Regions from separate parts of the Sporosarcina sp. 6E9 genome, predicted to be linked through region 3. Evidence: riboswitches for the same ligand, from Rfam matches in the RefSeq annotation. Region 3 holds a riboswitch; each other region holds the start of a gene.
What was found. Region 3 has a riboswitch for lysine ahead of J4G36_RS14670 (Na+/H+ antiporter NhaC family protein). Riboswitches for the same ligand answer to the same signal wherever they lie in the genome.
Positions count from the first base shown of each region.

Region 1: linked by a shared signal. The riboswitch ahead of dapA (4-hydroxy-tetrahydrodipicolinate synthase) and the one ahead of J4G36_RS14670 (Na+/H+ antiporter NhaC family protein) in region 3 are both predicted to bind lysine.
Region 2: linked by a shared signal. The riboswitch ahead of J4G36_RS03650 (aspartate kinase) and the one ahead of J4G36_RS14670 (Na+/H+ antiporter NhaC family protein) in region 3 are both predicted to bind lysine.

Region 1 is NZ_JAGEMN010000001.1:212,356-218,523, reverse strand. Features, by position in the region: gene J4G36_RS01300 (hypothetical protein) at 260-538, opposite strand; SAM riboswitch class I at 614-713, opposite strand; gene J4G36_RS01295 (nucleoside deaminase) at 775-1,263, opposite strand; lysine riboswitch at 1,462-1,639, shown strand; gene dapA (4-hydroxy-tetrahydrodipicolinate synthase) at 1,764-2,648, shown strand; gene J4G36_RS01285 (immunity 22 family protein) at 2,776-3,162, opposite strand; gene menC (o-succinylbenzoate synthase) at 3,456-4,571, shown strand; partial or broken gene J4G36_RS01275 (DUF600 domain-containing protein) at 4,721-4,963, opposite strand; gene J4G36_RS01270 (hypothetical protein) at 5,119-5,640, opposite strand; gene J4G36_RS01265 (hypothetical protein) at 5,824-6,168, opposite strand, start outside.
Region 2 is NZ_JAGEMN010000001.1:690,380-696,547, forward strand. Features, by position in the region: gene J4G36_RS03635 (electron transfer flavoprotein subunit alpha/FixB family protein) at 1-83, shown strand, start outside; gene trxA (thioredoxin) at 991-1,305, shown strand; gene uvrC (excinuclease ABC subunit UvrC) at 1,369-3,159, shown strand; lysine riboswitch at 3,228-3,406, shown strand; gene J4G36_RS03650 (aspartate kinase) at 3,496-4,716, shown strand; gene J4G36_RS03655 (YslB family protein) at 4,761-5,174, opposite strand; gene J4G36_RS03660 (succinate dehydrogenase cytochrome b558 subunit) at 5,385-5,993, shown strand; gene sdhA (succinate dehydrogenase flavoprotein subunit) at 6,050-6,168, shown strand, end outside.
Region 3 is NZ_JAGEMN010000004.1:37,738-43,905, reverse strand. Features, by position in the region: gene J4G36_RS14685 (sulfite exporter TauE/SafE family protein) at 1-450, shown strand, start outside; gene J4G36_RS14680 (bifunctional metallophosphatase/5'-nucleotidase) at 466-1,857, shown strand; gene yunB (sporulation protein YunB) at 1,872-2,642, shown strand; lysine riboswitch at 2,700-2,884, shown strand; gene J4G36_RS14670 (Na+/H+ antiporter NhaC family protein) at 3,019-4,605, shown strand; gene J4G36_RS14665 (sodium-dependent transporter) at 4,781-6,168, shown strand, end outside.

The DNA.
Region 1 (6,168 bases), on a different contig from region 3:
GTTTGTTTTGTCGAAATATACAATTGACTCATCTATTTCTGTGCGTTACAAATGGCTGCTCCGTTTAATCTAGAGAATTGCTGATAAAGTAAATTAAATAGTTCCCTAGCTATTGGAAAATCAGGATCATCAAATTGTATGACCTATTGAAAATAATTGATAGCCATAATCCGATAAACGAATAGCAATAATTCATTTCTATGTTAAAAAACCTTCATTTTTCGATAATATATCGAATCTGTAGATGTTTAGCTAACCATTAAATCGCAGCGTGACCACCAAATACACTCGTTTTTAAGATACGTCTTCTTTCAGTAACTACTGCAGTTAAACGGTCAATTTCTGCTTGCAACGATTCAATTTCCGCCAACTCTTCCTGTATTTCTGCCCTAGAGATACTGTCACCAAGTTCGTAATAAGCGATTTCTTTCTCTACTTGTGAAATCTTTTGATGCCTTAACATCGCACCCGCAACTCCAGTTGCCTCTCGACCTTTTAATCGTTCACGTTCCGCATATAACTGTTGTAATTTTTTCATTAAAAACCCTCCAGAAATTTTTTCTAAATAAAAAACTCTTCCCAGTAGAGAGAAGAGTTTGCATACAAAAATTTCTCCTCATCATTCAGGTTCCCCTGTTGGATTTAGCACCTTACCACCTGGCAGGTTGCTGAGACTTCGTCGGGCCAATTCCCTCCATCTCTCTCAATAAGTTAAGAGTTTATTATTTAGTTCCTTGGAGTATACCACAACCGGAGTTTTCTGTCAATTGGGATTTAACGTTTCCCCGCGTAAAACTGACGGTGGAGTTCGCGAACTTCCTCCGCGAGTTCAGGAACCGGCCCATCTACTCTAGTATCACGAATAACATCTTCAATCGCCAGATTACGAACGCGCGATTGCGCTACGTCAACCCCCATTTCGCTCAACCACTGGACCAGTTGTTTGGACGAGCTGACATATACAATTCGACCTAAACCGACCCAACCGTGGGCCGCAGCACACATTGGGCAATGTTCACCCGAAGTGTACACTGTCGCCTGCTCTCGATCTTCCATCGTCATATTCTCGGCTGCCCAGCGTGCCAAAGCAAATTCTGGGTGTTGTGTGTGATCACCACTTCCAACGTGGTTATGATCTTCTGCAAGCACATCCCCGTTAGCTGACACCAGTACCGAACCAAATGGCTCGTCACCTTTTTCTAGCGCTACGTTCGCTAGTTCGATGCAACGTCGTAGATGCTTCAAGTCTGTATCATTTATCATAAATAATCCTCCTAGTAGTGTTTTTTTGATTGCCACAAATTAGCAGGAGCGAATCACCATGTAAATTCAAGTATAACATTAGATATTTTTGAAGTGCCAAGTATAACGTATTGAAAATTGCAACTCTATTTCACTTGCAAATTCACAAGATTACATGTAGAGTCGTAGTAATTAAACATACTCTTATTTCAAACTTGAAATAAGGATAGAGGCGCAAAAACCATTAGTACACAACTTGAGGATAATAGGATCCAGTGAAGGTTGTGAAAAGGGGAATTTGCCGAAGTGGAGAGAACCTTATTGTCTCGAAGCTGGTTCTGGGTTGAATAAGTCCAGGATTGTCATATAGGAAACTATATGGAGGGCTATCTCATGCAATGAAATAAATGATTATTTCAGAGCAACAACGAGCCCTCGTTGTTGCTTTTTTGCATTCATTTGCAAAATGCCCTTCTCCCTCTGTTTGATCAACAAAATAATTGATAGGATGTGGAGAAAGAATGAATTTCGGACAAATTGCAACAGCTATGGTGACGCCTTTTGACAGGCAAGGAGAAATCGATTTAGAAGCCACAAGAAACTTAATAGAACATTTAATTGAGAATGGAACGGATAGTTTAGTCGTGTCAGGTACGACTGGAGAATCTCCAACTTTAACGACCGAGGAAAAAGTAAAATTATTCAAATTCACAGTAGAAACAGTGAATGGCAGAGTGCCGGTTATTGCCGGAACCGGTTCGAATGACACAAGAGCATCCGTACAATTAACAAGATTAGCGGATGAAACGGGTGTCGATGCGGTAATGCTTGTGACGCCTTACTATAACAAGCCATGTCAAGAAGGACTTTTCCAACATTTTAAAACAATTGCATCAACCACTACTTTACCAATTATGCTTTATAACGTACCTGGGCGATCGGCTGCCAGCATCGATGTCGATACAGTCGTTCGTCTATCGGAAATTCCAAATATTGTAGCTATCAAAGATGCAAGCGGCGATTTAGATGCGATGTCTGAAATAATTGAGCGGACACCGAGAACTTTTTCTTTATACAGCGGTGACGACAGCTTAACAATTCCAGTACTAGCCATCGGCGGAGCAGGCGTAGTATCGGTCGCATCTCATATATTAGGAAATGAAATGCAAACAATGATTCAGCATTTTAATAGAGGCTATATTGAACAAGCAGCTAGGGATCATAGAAAACTCGTGCCGGCAATGAACGCACTCTTTGCTGCCCCAAGCCCATCACCTGTAAAAGCAGCTCTAAATTTAAAAGGGATCCCAGTTGGCAGTACGCGCTTACCAATGATTCCGTTGAATGAAGAACAATTGCTTTCACTGAAACACGCTATAAACTGCTTTGAAGAAGCGACAATCTGATAAAACTCAAAGTATTTTTATTATAAATAAAATGCCAGTCACACAGCATTTCATGTTTGAGTGACTGGTACTACTGAACTGTATAAGAGGAAAAACCTCAGAATGCCAAATGAGGTATGAATCTAAATTACATATATTCTACGGAACCCAAAAACTTAAATTTACTGTTATTAATTATGGTTTCTTTATTATTTCCTTCATATTTAAAGTCATATAATAGAATAACCACATTGTATTTTTCTTGTAATCTGTCATTACAGACTATCAAAAACTTAGGTATTATAACTTCATCATAAGAAAACCCCTCTAAAAGCCGACTAAGTAGGTTATCTCCCACATCGTGAAATTCAGCTTCTCTAATAGCATCGTCATACCTCTTAATACCAAAACTTTGTGCAAACTTTGATGGAATAAAATCGCCTTTCTCTGTATAAAATATTTCTAGTAATTTTTCCAATTCCACTGAAGAATTGGCTTTCCCTCCCCATAATGAGACAAACCCTTCCTTTTGCATAAGCTACCTCCACCCTCTAGTGCTACATCAGAACCGCAGGATTCCCCCACACCTATTTACCAATACCCTTACAACTACTTTTTGCACTTGCTTTAGTCGTTCATTGCCATAACTATCTTGGGGATCTCACTTAACCAAGGTACAAAACCGAGAATTAGTGAATAAATATAATGTATCTAGTTCTTTTTTGCTCCCTACTACATTCCAATTATAGCTCTTTAATGTTTGGAGTAAAAAACATGACACGATTGGTCATTTCCTCGGATCATACAAATTAAAAAGGAGATATATTTATGAAGATTACTGAAGTCAATGTGTACAAAATGACAATGAACATGCGACATCCATTTACCACAAGCTTTGGTACGCAGCAACTGAGAGAGTTTGCATTAGTTGAAGTGAAAAGCGACAATGGGATTACCGGCTGGGGCGAATGCGTGACAATGAAAGAACCCCTATACATTGAAGAATTCACAGATGCTAGTCTACTCATGTTGGAAAAATTTCTTATCCCAATCGTTCTTAATAACGACATTGAACATCCGGACGACTTAGAAAAACTCTTTAAACCATTTAAACGCAATCATCTAGCCAAATCATCCATAGAAGGCGCGATATGGGACTTATACGCGAAAGAAAATAATCTGTCACTCGCCCAAGTATTGGGTGGCAAAAAATCTTCAATTGAAGTTGGGATAAGTCTAGGGATTGAAAAGAATATAAATGATTTACTCACGAATATTCAAGAAAGAGTCGATGAAAATTATCGACGAATTAAAGTGAAAATAGCCCCCGGCAAAGACATTCAAATTGTAGATAGCATTAGGCAAAAGTTTCCCGATATCTCTTTAATGGTAGATGCGAATTCTGCCTATACATTAAAAGACGTGGAAACATTAAAAAAACTTGATCAATTCAACTTGATGATGATTGAGCAGCCATTAACAGCTGGGGATTTAATCGATCATGCAAAATTACAAAAAGAAATCGATACCCCCTTCTGTCTTGACGAAAGTATCTATTCTTATGATGACGCTAGACAAGCGATCGAACTGGGAAGCTGTAAAATAATAAATATAAAGATTGGAAGAGTCGGAGGCTTAACGCAAGCGAAGAAAATTCATGATTTATGCCAGGAAAATAATATCCCATTATGGTGCGGCGGAATGCTTGAGTCAGGCGTTGGACGTGCACATAATATTGCGATTACATCTTTAGATAATTTCATATTACCAGGAGACACGGCAGCTTCCTCAAGGTATTGGCATAAAGACATTATAAAACCTGAGGTAGTTGTTGAAAACGGCAGACTTAAAGTACCAGAAGGCTTAGGAATTGGTTATGAAGTAGATATGGAAGAGGTGTTAAAACATACAACTGAAAAACTCACCTTTAAATACAATGCTTAATTTTGAAGTGTGGCGCTAATCTCCCCTACTCGAAATGGGCGCAGATCTTTACAAAGGAATCGCGCCCGATTGCGACACAGTGAAACTTGGTCTTTGAGTCATTAAGAATGCATTATTAACAAATCTTCTGGCAAGTTGCCCTTCATCTGAATTAATTTCAACTCTGTTGGCATATCTCTTCCGTACTCCTTGCACAATTCTTCAATTTTTTCGATATCATCATTTATGATATTTAATACCGTAAACTGTCGTTCTGTAGACACATCAAGTCGTTCGTTTCCATTCCCCACCGCATCATTCACTTTATGAGACTCTACACATTTATTATTTATTAAATAAAAGAAACTGCTCGATATCATACCTTCTTCACATGATCCATATAGATATACTTTATATCTGCTTGCAACCCACTAAATATGCAAGGGTAAACACATTCCCTATCTCACCCTCTGGTTCTATATCATGAATCCAAAAATATATCTTATCCTCTTAAAAGACAAATTGCCAATCAAGGTTTCAAGATCTAGTAATTCAGTTAGAAGTATGACTAAAAATCAAAAATTTGGTAAGTAACTGACCCTTTATTGCCGTCTACTAATGCACCACCAGGTTCGTATTCACCGATTGATATCATGACTAAGTAATCGCCATAACTAATTTGACCAAATGCAGAATAAAGGCCGGTATCCTCATCCACTTCTTCCGCTAAAATCCCATCAGGATCAATAGCTGCGATTTCTTTATTAAAGCGGGCAACCATTGCCGGAATATCAGCCTCCGACGCCTCCAAAACGACAGACCGCATTGCTCCTCCGTCCATATCCAGAATCACTATAAATTCGCTTGGTCGCGGCAACCATTCAGGAAAATCTTGAACTTCTGTTTCTCGCTCCACAAGTCCCTCAAAATCCACTTCATCACTTTTTTCTTGAGTATCTACAGGTACTTTCTTGTCAGGTTCATGAACTTTTTCTACTATTTCTTGCGGAACAAACGTTTTCATGCAACCTGACAGAAGCAACCAGACCATCGATAATGCTCCAAACATGTAAAATGTTCGTTTCAACATAATTTGACCTCCTACCCATTTTCTATTAGTTTATGAGCCGAAGGTTAAGATAGGGTTAAATCGCTGACGCAAGAATTACTAAACCATCATACCTTGCTCGCTTTCCTTGATTAAAAAACAAAAAACAGACGATCGCTAAAAGTTAGCGAACACCTGTTTAATCGAAAACGCTCCTAATCGTGTTCAAAGTTGCTCAGATTGCGAGTGAACATATTCAAATAGTAAAGGCACATTGCTATATTGTTCTAAGGAAGCCACACTTTGTGAAATCATCCCCCAACTTTCAAAATATGGATCGCCTCCAGTTACTGGCGGCATCAATTCGCGTAAAAATTCTTCAATCGGCATTTGTAACTGTTCAGCAAACTGTTCTACTTCGGGATACTTCGCGCCTTTTTCTGGATTCGCGTCGTTAAATAAAACATGTTCTAAATTTCTTGAAAAATAGAACATCCGGTAATTGATTTCATCAGAAAGGATTGTGTCTAATGCTTTCATCGCATTGATATTCTTGCCCCTTTCAAGATT
Region 2 (6,168 bases), on a different contig from region 3:
TAGCAGATTACGGAATCGTCGGCGACCTATTCGAAGTAATTCCGTTGATGATTGAAGAAGTTAAGAAATTGAAAGCGAATTAAGATTAGCTAGTTAAATTATTATACCTATACCTGTTACTTGAATGGTTCACTATTCAAGTAACAGGTTTTTTAATTGAACCGTTGATTTGCGTTCCAGGCGGACGCGTTCCACGGGGCGGGCGGTGAGCCTGCTCGGTCGCTAGCGCTCCACTGCGGGGTCTCACCAAAGGAGAAATGAACTTCTTTCTCCATATGTCCCGCTTCATCCCGCTGGAGTCGCCGCCCTCCACGCAAATCAACTAATTTCATTGAATTGGGCCAGTTAATTAACGATGTCTAATTAACGAGTTGCTTAGTCATCAGTTTTTATGTGGTTAGAAGGTCCCGACTTGCAAGCAAAATCATTTGTGTGCAAGCAAATGTCGTGTAAGTGCAACCAAAACCCTTTCAAGTGCAAGGAAAACCCGTCTGAGTGCAAGCAAACCGGTAATTAGTGCAAGCAAAATAATAACGTAGATAATGCTGCACTATTCATGTCCCCATTTTTTTATTAGATCCGTTTCTGTGGGAGTCGCCACCCTGCACTCCAATCAACTAATATCATTATATAAAGAAGGATGCTCAGTCCCCACTTTCAAATGTGGAAATTCATTTGTATTGAATACGTATAAATAAAAAAATCTTAGCTATACAGGTATTGATAGAATTTTAAGATTAAAAATCTACAACAATAGAAACGTCAATTAACTACAAACAACAATCCAGTGTAGGCTTCTTGCGGAAGTCATCAACCAAGTGCGGAAAGATACAGTTCAATCTTTTCCTAGCGCCGTAGTGAATTTCAAAGCATATAACTGAATAAAAATTCCCAAGTACAAATTTCCCTACATAGGCATATATTTCGAGTCTAATTTTGTCGCGTGTTACAATTAAATAGAAGTTGTAGATAAAAGGAGGAATTTTTTAAATGGCTATTATTAATGCAAGCGATAAAGATTTCGCAGAAAACGTTAAAGAAGGCGTAGTACTTGTAGATTTCTGGGCACCTTGGTGCGGACCGTGTAAAATGATTGCTCCGGTTCTTGAAGAACTTGACGGAGAAATTGAAGGTAAAGCGAAGATTGTAAAAGTAGACGTTGATGAAAACCAAGGAACTGCTGGAGAATATGGCATTATGTCAATTCCGACGCTACTCCTTTTCAAAGACGGCGAAGTCGTTGACAAAGTTGTCGGCTTCCAACCAAAAGAAGCGCTAGCACAACTAATCGAAAAACACGCGTAACATGAAAGTATTCAAAACTGGGTTCCTCTATAGGTTCCCAGTTTTTTAGTAGGTGAAATATAAATGAATGATTATCTAAAAGAAAAATTAGCCATTCTTCCTGATCACCCTGGCTGTTATTTAATGAAAGATCGCCAAGGGACTATTATTTATGTTGGAAAAGCAAAGGTATTGAAGCAACGTGTTCGTAGTTATTTTACGGGAAGTCATGACGGGAAAACACAGCGACTTGTCACTGAAATAGTCGATTTTGAAACGATTATCACTTCTTCAGATATCGAAGCGCTCGTTCTTGAATTAAACTTAATTAAGCAATATGACCCTAAATATAACGTCATGTTAAAAGACGATAAATCATATCCATATTTGAAAATAACGGCAGAACGTCATCCGAAATTAGTAATTACGAGACGTGTCCAAAAAGGTAAAGGGAAGTATTTTGGTCCGTATCCGAACGCTTTCGCGGCAACCGAAACAAAAAAGCTACTCGACCGTATTTATCCTTATCGAAAATGTGAAGTATTACCGAATCGGGCGTGTCTCTACTACCATCTTGGGCAATGTCTTGCACCGTGTATTAACGAGGTCGAAGAAGATACCTATAAAGAAATGACGCTCAATATAACCCGGTTTTTAAACGGCGGATATAAAGAAGTGAAAAAAGACTTGACCGAGAAAATGACTTTGGCCGCAGAAGCCCTTGAGTTTGAACGCGCAAAAGAATATCGGGATCAAATTACAAACATCGAAATGGTCATGGAAAAACAAACGATGACGATGAATGATTTTACGGATCGTGATATTTTTGGCTACGCTGTTGATAAAGGTTGGATGTGCGTTCAAGTATTTTTTGTTCGTCAAGGAAAGTTGATCGAGCGCGACGTTTCGATATTCCCGCTGTATCAAGATCCAGATGAAGAAATGCTAACATTTATCGGCCAGTTTTATTCCGTGTCCAATCATATAAAACCTAGGGAGATATTACTTCCAACGACCGTCGATGCGGAAATTGTACGAAAGTTACTTGATATTAATGTCTATATTCCGCAACGTGGGAAAAAGAAAAGCCTTGTGGATCTTGCGACTAAAAACGCGAAAATATCGTTATCTGAAAAGTTCCAGCTGATTGAGCGCCAAGAGTCGCGTACAATTGGAGCGTGTGAGGATCTTGGTGAAGCGATGAACATTGCAGTACCTTTCCGTATCGAGGCTTTTGATAATTCACATACGTACGGAGCAGATCCAGTATCTGCAATGGTTTCATTTGTAGACGGCAAACCGAACCGAAAAGATTATCGAAAATATAAAACGAAAACTGCCGCGATGCATGACGATTATGCTGCGATGCGCGAAGTCGTTCGACGCAGATATACGCGAGTATTAAAAGAGGAATTGCCATTACCGGATTTAATTGTTATTGACGGCGGGAAAGGGCATATGGAAGTTGCGCGTAGCGTGATTGAGGATGAACTTGGTTTATCGATACCGATTGCCGGACTTGCAAAAGATGATAAACACCAAACTTCACAACTTTTATATGGGAATCCGATTGAAGTTGTTCCGCTAAAGAGTACTAGCGAAGCATTTTATCTATTGCAACGTATTCAAGATGAAGTGCATCGTTTCGCCATTACCTTCCATAGACAACGACGAGGGGCGAATTCAATAACTTCAGTACTCGATGATATTCCAGGCGTTGGTCCAAAAAGAAAAACACAATTGCTAAAACATTTTGGATCGGTGAAAAAGATTCGTGAAGCTTCTTCTTCAGAATTGCAAGAATCGGGTATGCCAAAAAGTTTAGCAGAATCGATAGAAACCTATTTTCAAGAAGAATTGCAAAGTGAAAAATAATGTGATAAAGTGAATTCACTGAATTTCTTTCACTAGTTGAAGTTTATTCACAATAGAATAACCCTCTTAGTGAGGATAGAGGCGCGGATGCAAAGAGTATATTCCATGAAGGTGACAGCCTAATGATTGGGATGGAAAGGTGTATTTGCCGAAGTATGTGATTGCCTGTTAGCGATTGCCTACTGGATTTTCGTTGAATAAGCGGAAATTTGTCAGGAAATATATTACCTGGAGAGCTATCCCGACGGAGACGCTTCTTAGGCGTATCCCAAATCGGACCAGCTCTCATATACATATGGGGGCTGTTTTTGCGTACAGGAGAAAGTCGGTGGAGTTTTGGAACGTATTGTTATGAAATTTGGCGGAACATCAGTTGCAAATGAAGAACGAATTGAACGGGCGGCTTCGTTAATTGTTGACGAAGTCAGGCGGGGTAAACAAGTAGCTGTCGTCGTTTCTGCGATGGGCAAAACGACGGATGATTTATTAGCGTTAGCAAAAGGCGTCAATGCCAATGCCGAGCGTCGGGAACTTGATATGTTAATATCGACGGGCGAACAAGTGACTGCCTCTTTACTAGCCATGGCCGTTTCGGCTAAAGGAATTCCCGCGAACTCGTTTACAGGCTGGCAAGCAGGTTTGCAAACTGAATCGGTGCATGGAAATGCGCGAATTGAAAACGTGGAACCCAAAAAAGTAAACAAAATTCTTGAATCTGGCGGCGTTGCTGTCATTACAGGCTTTCAAGGAATTGATCAAGAAGGCGAGTTGACAACGCTGGGTCGTGGGGGCTCCGATACAAGTGCAGTAGCGATTGCAATTGCGCTTGAGGCATCATGTTGTGACATTTATACAGACGTTGAAGGTGTCTTTACGACAGACCCAAGAGTAATTAGCGATGCACGAAAACTTCTTGAAATATCATATGATGAAATGCTTGAACTCGCTAATTTAGGGGCAGGCGTGCTTCATCCAAGAGCGATAGAATTCGCTAAAAATCATAATTTGACACTAAGAGTACGTCCAGCACATGTTGACGGGGCAGGGACTGTGATTAAGGAGGAAATCGAATTGGAAAACAATCTTATCGTGCGTGGTGTCGCTTTTGAAAATGAAATTGTTCGCATTACAGTGATGTATGATGTTCCATACAACGGATCACTTGCGAATGTTTTCACGAAGCTCGCAGAACATCATATTAATGTTGACATTATCGTACAAACAATCATGGAGGGCGAGCAACCTTCAGTTTCCTTTTCGATTAAAAACGAAGATTTTGCAGAGGCAGTAAATGTTTTGGAAATGAACAAACATGAACTCGGTTATCGCCGTGCTGATTTTGAAGTCGGCTTAGCAAAAGTATCGATTGTCGGAAGTGGAATGGTGTCAAATCCAGGCGTCGCAGCCAAAATGTTCGACACATTACGTAATGCGTCCGTTCCTATAAAAATGGTCAGCACATCGGAAATTAAAATTTCTGTCGTCATTCCAGGATCAGATACGGAAAAGGCTGTTGCTGTTTTACATAAAGAATTCAGTCTGGCAAATGTATATTAAATGATAAAAGGCAGCATCTACAATGAGATGCTGCCTTTGTTGTTTCATATTTTTGTTTTCAAGTCCCATTTTACATGAAATTGTACATATTCGCCTTTATGGATTTGTTCGGCAAAACATTCGGTGAGAACGCCGTTTACTTTTTGATACTGCTCGGCAATAAAACCAGATTCTAGATGATAGGTTCGTTCTTGAATTTTCAATGAATAGGATTCATTTGTTAGTTTGTAAAAGGCTTCGTGTTTGGAAAGTTTTTCAAGTGTCAGGGTACCCCATCCGGCTTCTACAAAGAAAGAGGGGAGTTCATCAGTTGTGAATATCGGGAACTTCCGCGCAATTTCTTTCCCAGCCCAATAAAGTATTTCTGCTTCATTATTACCTAGAATGCTAGGCAAGACATGATCACGAATAATTTCATAGCCGAATCGAGTCGGCGTTCCGCTATTGATAGTTTTCATTTTTGCATGCAATCCTTCCAAAAAAGTGGTAGCTAACTAGAGAAGTTAATTGTTTAGAATTAAGGCACATCTTGACCTCTTCAAATTGGAGGAGTACAATAGACATGTCATATTATTGTAACATGAAGAGGGATTCGGTCAACGGTTCTTCATGAACTTTTGGTGTCGACCACGAGCTGGAGTCCTCAGTAATAAGGGAGGGTAAAAGATTTGTTGAGAGAATCGGATTTTTACATTCGCCGTCTACATTCGTTGCTTGGAATCATTCCAGTTGGACTTTTTGTCGTACAACATTTGGTGATCAACCATTTTGCAACGCGCGGTGCTGATGCGTTTAACGCGGCTTCAGATTTCATGGGGAATTTACCATTTGTGCTTTTTCTTGAATGGTTCATTATTTATATCCCATTGATGCTTCATGCGTTTTACGGTGTCTACATATCATTCACATTTAAAAGTAACGTCAAGAAGTATGGTACATTCCGTAACTGGATGTTCTTCTGGCAACGTGTGACGGGTGTTTTCTTAGTTGTGTTCATTGCATGGCATATCTGGGAAACAAGAATTCAGAAAGCACTTGGGGCTGACGTAAACTTCGATATGATGGCTGACATTTTAGCTAGCCCATTCATGCTTGCATTTTATATTGCAGGTGTTATCGCAGCGACGTTCCATCTTTCGAACGGATTATGGGGTTTCTTAGTAACTTGGGGAATTACACAATCACCTCGTTCACAGCAAATTGTGGCGTACATTACAGGCGGAGTATTTGTAATCCTTTCTGTAATCGGTGTACAAGCCCTACTTGCATTTACTTAATTTACGATAGTTAAAGTTTTTATGAGATTATTTACACTTTGAGGAGTGAAACATTAATGGCTAAAGGCAGAATGATTGTTGTCGGCGGAGGTCTTGCAGGCTTGATGGCAACAATCAAGGCAGCAGAAGAAGGCGTCTCAGTTGACTTGTTTTCACTTGTTCCGGTAAAACGTTC
Region 3 (6,168 bases):
TATTTGAAACCAGTCAGCTGGTTCGTAAAACGTGGAAAAACACGTGATTTCACAGATAACTTCGGAAAGTCCTATACATACGGCTACCCGGTTTGGTTTGCATTATTATTAACATTTGGCGTTGGATTCGCATCCGGGTTATTTGGAATCGGCGGCGGTTCGATCATCGTTCCAGCTATGATTTTATTGTTTTTATTCCCACCTCATGTTGCAGTTGGGACTTCGATGTTCATGGTCTTCTTATCGGCAATCGTGAATTCAATTACACATATATCACTTGGCAACGTACCTTGGATCTATACGATACCGGTTATTCCAGCGGCGTATATTGGGGCGAAGCTAGGGGCAAAGTTAAACCAGAAAATGAAATCCGAAACACTCGTTTTCGCTTTACGAATTATACTTCTTCTGCTCGGAATTCGTTCGATTGTGGATGGTATTTGGGGGTAAATTGGAGGTTTTATAATGGAGACAATACATATTTATCATACAAATGATATTCATAGTCATTTTGAAAACTGGCCACAGATTCATCGCCTTCTGATTGATAAAAGACAAGCGCACATAGCGGCAGGAGATGCCTTCTATCTATTCGATATCGGTGATAATGTTGATCGTTCACATCCTTTTACAGAAGGAACTAAGGGAAAAGGTAATATTCGCCTACTCAATGAAGCCGGCTATGATGCGGTGACGATTGGAAATAATGAAGGCATTACGATGTCCAAAGAAGCCCTTTCTTCGTTATATGACGATGCTGAATTTGATGTAATTCTAGGGAATCTGGTGGATTTGGATGGCGAATATCCGCATTGGGCGACCGAGTATAAAATATATGAAACTGACAGAGGAACGAAAGTTGGCGTGATCGGTGCGACAGCACTATATAAGCAGTTCTATGCAACATTGGGGTGGAGGATATTACCGCCGCGGGAGAAATTAATAGAAATCGCAGAGAAAATTGCGACGCAGACAGATATTATTATTTGCTTATCGCATATGGGTGTTACCGAGGACGAAGAGTTGGCAAAAGCGTGTCCCCACATTGACGTTATATTAGGAGCCCATACGCATCACCTATTCACTGAAGGCGAGTTTGTTGGGAATACCCTGCTAGCAGCGACAGGGAAGTATGGGGACTACACAGGCCATGTTTCAATTGTGTTCGACGAAGTGAGGCGTAGGATTGATAATATGAGCGCTACTTTATATCCGTCTGAAACGCTCCCGGTTAACGATGATGATGTTCAAAATCTGAATGCGGTACTGGAATTAGGGAAACAAGCGATGCAAGAAAAGCTTTTTTATAATCCAAGTCCGTTAAAGCAAAATTTGTTTGCGCCGAGTCCGTTATCTGCTTTTTTTGGGCGTGCTTTAATTGATTATACAAAAGCGGATTGCGCTATCTTTAATGCTGGAATATTTCTTGGTAGTTTAGATAAAGGCTGGGTAACAAAAGAGAATATGCATTCAATACTTCCTCACCCGATCAATGTCTGTGTGATACCGCTAGAAGGAACTGAGTTGCTGAAAATCCACGAGTTATCGTTGAATGAAGACTGGCCACAGATCACGGTTAAGGGATTAGGATTCCGAGGGGCGCTAATGGGCGCAATGATCTATGAAAGATTATATAAAAATAGACACGGGCAACTGTTCGCGGGTAATCGCGAAGTAGTGCCGGGCGAGATTTATACACTAGCCACACTTGATATGTTTACTTTTGGCTTCTTTTTTCCATCGCTTCAACACGCAAAAAAGGATTATTATATGCCCGAATTAATACGAGATATTGCAAGTGACTATGGACGTAAATATTTCAAAGAATCATCGGCTCCTTCTAAGCATAATCTATAGCAGGAGGAGTCGTTTTGAGATTACAAGGACAGGTAAGACGAAAATCCAAGCGCCGAAAGCGCAGTTTGATGCCGCTTTTAATCCCAGCAATCTTATTGGCGATTGTTTTTTTCTTCTTTTTGGTTAATGCAAGACTTACGCCAACTTATGTTCGATATGCAGAAATCCAAACGCGAAAAATTGCAGCACACGTCATTAATCAAGCGATTAGTACGAGGATTGCCAATATCCTAGACGTCAATGACATCATTGAACATGTCCCAACGGAAACTTCAAATATGGTGACAACTAAATTCAATACGGAAATTATTAATAGAGTATTAGCCGATACAAGAAATTTAGTTGAGATGCATTTGGCACAAGCAGAAGCTGGGAACCTAGATATGTTGCCACTTGATGATATAGAATATGACCCAGTGAAAATGGAAGATCAAGGCGGTGTTGTCTTTTATTTGCCGTTAGGGCAGGCGACAGGGATTCCGTTGTTAGGAAACCTTGGGCCGAAAATTCCAATTCGCTTTCACGTGATCGGGGACGTGCAAGCAAATGTAGCAGCATCGATAGAACAATTTGGGATAAATAATGCTTATATTGAAGTAAATATTATACTACGGGTAAATGTAGAGATTATTGTCCCACTCGCAACGAAAACAGCTGTTGTCGAACAGAAAATTCCCGTTGCAATTGGTTTAGTTCAGGGAGCTGTACCGCATATTTTCAGTTCCGGTGATGGTGCAGGGGGCGCGCAATTCGAAGTTCCAGTACCACTTCCTCAAGGGGAGTAAATGGTCATGTTGAAATTTCGAGTAAATCATGTTAGTATTAGCTATAGAAAAAAATATCGATAGGGTAGAGGCTGCATTGCTTATGAGTCACACACGCGAGAATGACATTCGAAGACCGTGTGTAAAAGGAAGCTTTGCCGAAGTTTAAGTGACTTGTCAATCCGCTTAAGCTGGGGTCATTCCGAATAGGGATGACACTGTCATATTGCGAATAAATGCGCGTATGATGAGCTACAAATCGTGCGTTTGATAATTATCAATTTATCCAACAAAACGATAACGTAGAGAAAGCCGGTTCCCAATGCATTTAGTATGCGAATGGACCGGTTTTTTTAATTCCTAAATACCTCACCTTACGAAATGGAGGAAATACAGAATGATTGGAACATGGTTGTCTATATTACCGCCGTTAATTGCCATACTCATGGTATTGGCAACGAGAAGGGTTCTGCTGTCACTTGGTGCAGGAATTGTTTCTGCCGCATTATTAGTCGCGTCCTTTTCACCGATGGAATCTTTACAAAATCTATGGAATGCGATGATTGTCTCCTTTTGGGAGGAAGGCGCTTTAAATACATATACGATTTATATTATGTTATTTATCCTTCTGTTAGGTGTTATTACTGCCTTTGTAAGTTTGTCTGGTGGAAGCCGTGCGTTTGCTGAGTGGGCTTTGCATCGGATAAAAACGAAACGTGGCGCAAAGCTGCTAACCGTTTTCCTTGGAATTATTATATTCGTAGATGATTACTTTAATTCACTTGCTGTTGGGCAAATCGCTCGACCGATAACGGATCAGCATAAAATTTCACGTGCGAAACTTGCATATTTTATAGATTCAACGTCAGCACCTATATGTGTTGTTTCGCCGATATCAAGTTGGGGAGCTTATTTAATAGGACAACTTGCATTGATTTTCGGTGGGGCTGCTGCGATTAACTATTCACCGTTATCGGCATTTATTATGATGGCACCGATGAACTTTTATGTCATTACAACACTTGCTATCGTCTTCTTCTTTGCTTGGACGGACATTGATTTATTTGAAATGAAAAAACATGAAAAGCTTGCAACTGAAACAGGCCAATTATACAGCCCTGACAAAGAGATTCCAGGACAATTGAAAGAAGATTTCCCGGTGCATTCACATGGCCGAGTGAAAGACCTAGTCGCACCGATTGTTGCATTAGTCGCGGTGACACTTTTGATGATGGTGTGGACTGGCTATTTGGCAAGTGTCGCTGATGGATTGGACATTAGTATTTGGTCGATATTTGAAAATACGGACGTTCCATTATCCTTAGTAACAGGCGGTTTAGCAGGCGCAATCTTAGCGGGTAGTTTGTATCTGTTGAAAATGAAGCAAAACGAAACAGCTAGTTATGCACTTATGGGCCGTGCACTTGTTAGTGGATTAAAAGCTATGTTACCTGCGGTTTTCATCTTAATTTTTGCATGGGCATTAACCGATTTAATTGCAGTGTTAGAAACAGGCTTGTATTTGTCTGGAGTTGTGACGAATGCAAATCTACCTGTTGCATTTTTACCGGTCATCATGTTTATCCTTGCCGGTTTAATGGCCTTCTCCACAGGTACTTCTTGGGGGTCATTCGGTATTCTAATTCCGATTGCTGCCCAAATTATGATTGACGCAGCACCTGAAATGTTATTGCCAGCGTTAGCTGCTGTTCTTGCCGGAGCAGTTTTTGGAGATCATTGTTCGCCGATATCTGATACAACGATTCTTTCGTCTACGGGTGCTGGTTGTAACCACATAGATCATGTTGCGACGCAATTACCTTATGCTTTAATCAGTGCCGCGATAGCAGGAATTGGTTATTTAGTCTTAGGTTTTACGGGCATAATTTGGATTGGCTTACTTGTCGTAATTATTATATTAATAATTCTATTTACAGTGTTGATTTTGCGGAATAATAAACAGGAAATCGCTACAACTAAATGATAATCGAAAATAAAGAAGTGATGAACTGTCATCACTTCTTTATTTTTTTCATAGTATTAATGGAGTAAAATGTATTTTGACAATTATCAGATAGGTAGTTATACTAAACTAGAAGACTGTGATTAAATCTTCAGAAAAATGATTTGTATTTGAGATTAATGGGGGAGGAAAACGTATGAAACAACGATCACAGTGGGGTACCCGTGCAGGCTTTATCATGGCGGCAGTCGGTTCTGCAGTAGGACTCGGAAACATCTGGCGTTTCCCGTATGTAGCGTACGAGAACGGCGGAGGCGCATTCTTTATACCATATTTATTTGCATTACTTACTGCAGGAATTCCAATTTTGATAATGGAGTTCACCATCGGGCATAAGTACCGGGGATCTGCACCGCTTTCTTTTTTCCGAATGGGTGGAAAGAGAGCAGAATGGATGGGGTGGTGGGGAATTTTCGTCTCATTCGTCATCTCGACCTACTACGCTGTAATCATTGCATGGGCAATGAAGTACACGGTGTATTCGTTTAATTTATCGTGGGGGGAAGATACAAAGGGGTTCCTATTTGGGGATGTCCTAAAACTAGCTGAAAATCCGGGAGATGTTGGTGGATATGTCCCAGGAGTGTTATTACCGCTCTTATTGGTTTGGGCAATTGCATTTATTATTTTGTTAGCAGGTGTTAAAAGAGGAATCGAGTTAGCGAACCGGATTTTTATTCCGACGCTTGTCGTTGTATTTTTAATTGTCGTTATTCGAGCGGTTACACTTGATGGAGCCCTGCTTGGATTAGATGCATTTTTTAAACCAGATTTAAGTAAGCTAGCCAATCCAACCGTTTGGGTTGCCGCATACGGGCATATATTCTTTAGTTTATCAATTGCCTTCGCAATCATGATCACGTATTCAAGTTATCTTCCGAAAAAATCGGATATCACAAACAACGCTTTTATCACGGGGTTTGCGAACTCGGGCTTTGAATTACTAGCAGGGATCGGAATTTTCGCTGCGCTAGGGTTTATGGCAACACAAGCAAATATGGCCGTTTCTGAAGTGGCCGATGCTGGTGTTGGTTTAGCATTTGTTGTCTTCCCGCAAATCATTAATGAGATGCCAGGCATGAATGGATTAATCGGGGTAATGTTTTTCTTGTCTCTCGTCTTAGCGGGTTTATCATCTCTAATTTCTATATCTGAAACGTATATTGCTGGGATATCCGATAAGTTTAATATTTCAAGAAGCAAATCGGTAATATTCTCGGTTGGTTTAGCTACGATAATCTCTACATTGTTTGCAACACGCGGTGGGCTATATTTCCTAGATGCAGCCGATTACTTCATCAACCAATTTGGTGTAGCGGCGATTGGGCTTGTTGAAGTAGTACTCATCGTTTGGGTTTTCAAAAAGGTCGATGTATTCGAACGGCATGCAAACGCATTATCAGACATTCAAATTCGTTCTTGGTGGAAAATTTGCTTAGGATTCATTACGCCGTTAGTACTTGGTTATATGATGTTCGGGTTAATACGCAAAAACGTGATGAAACTGCATGTAATAGACGACAA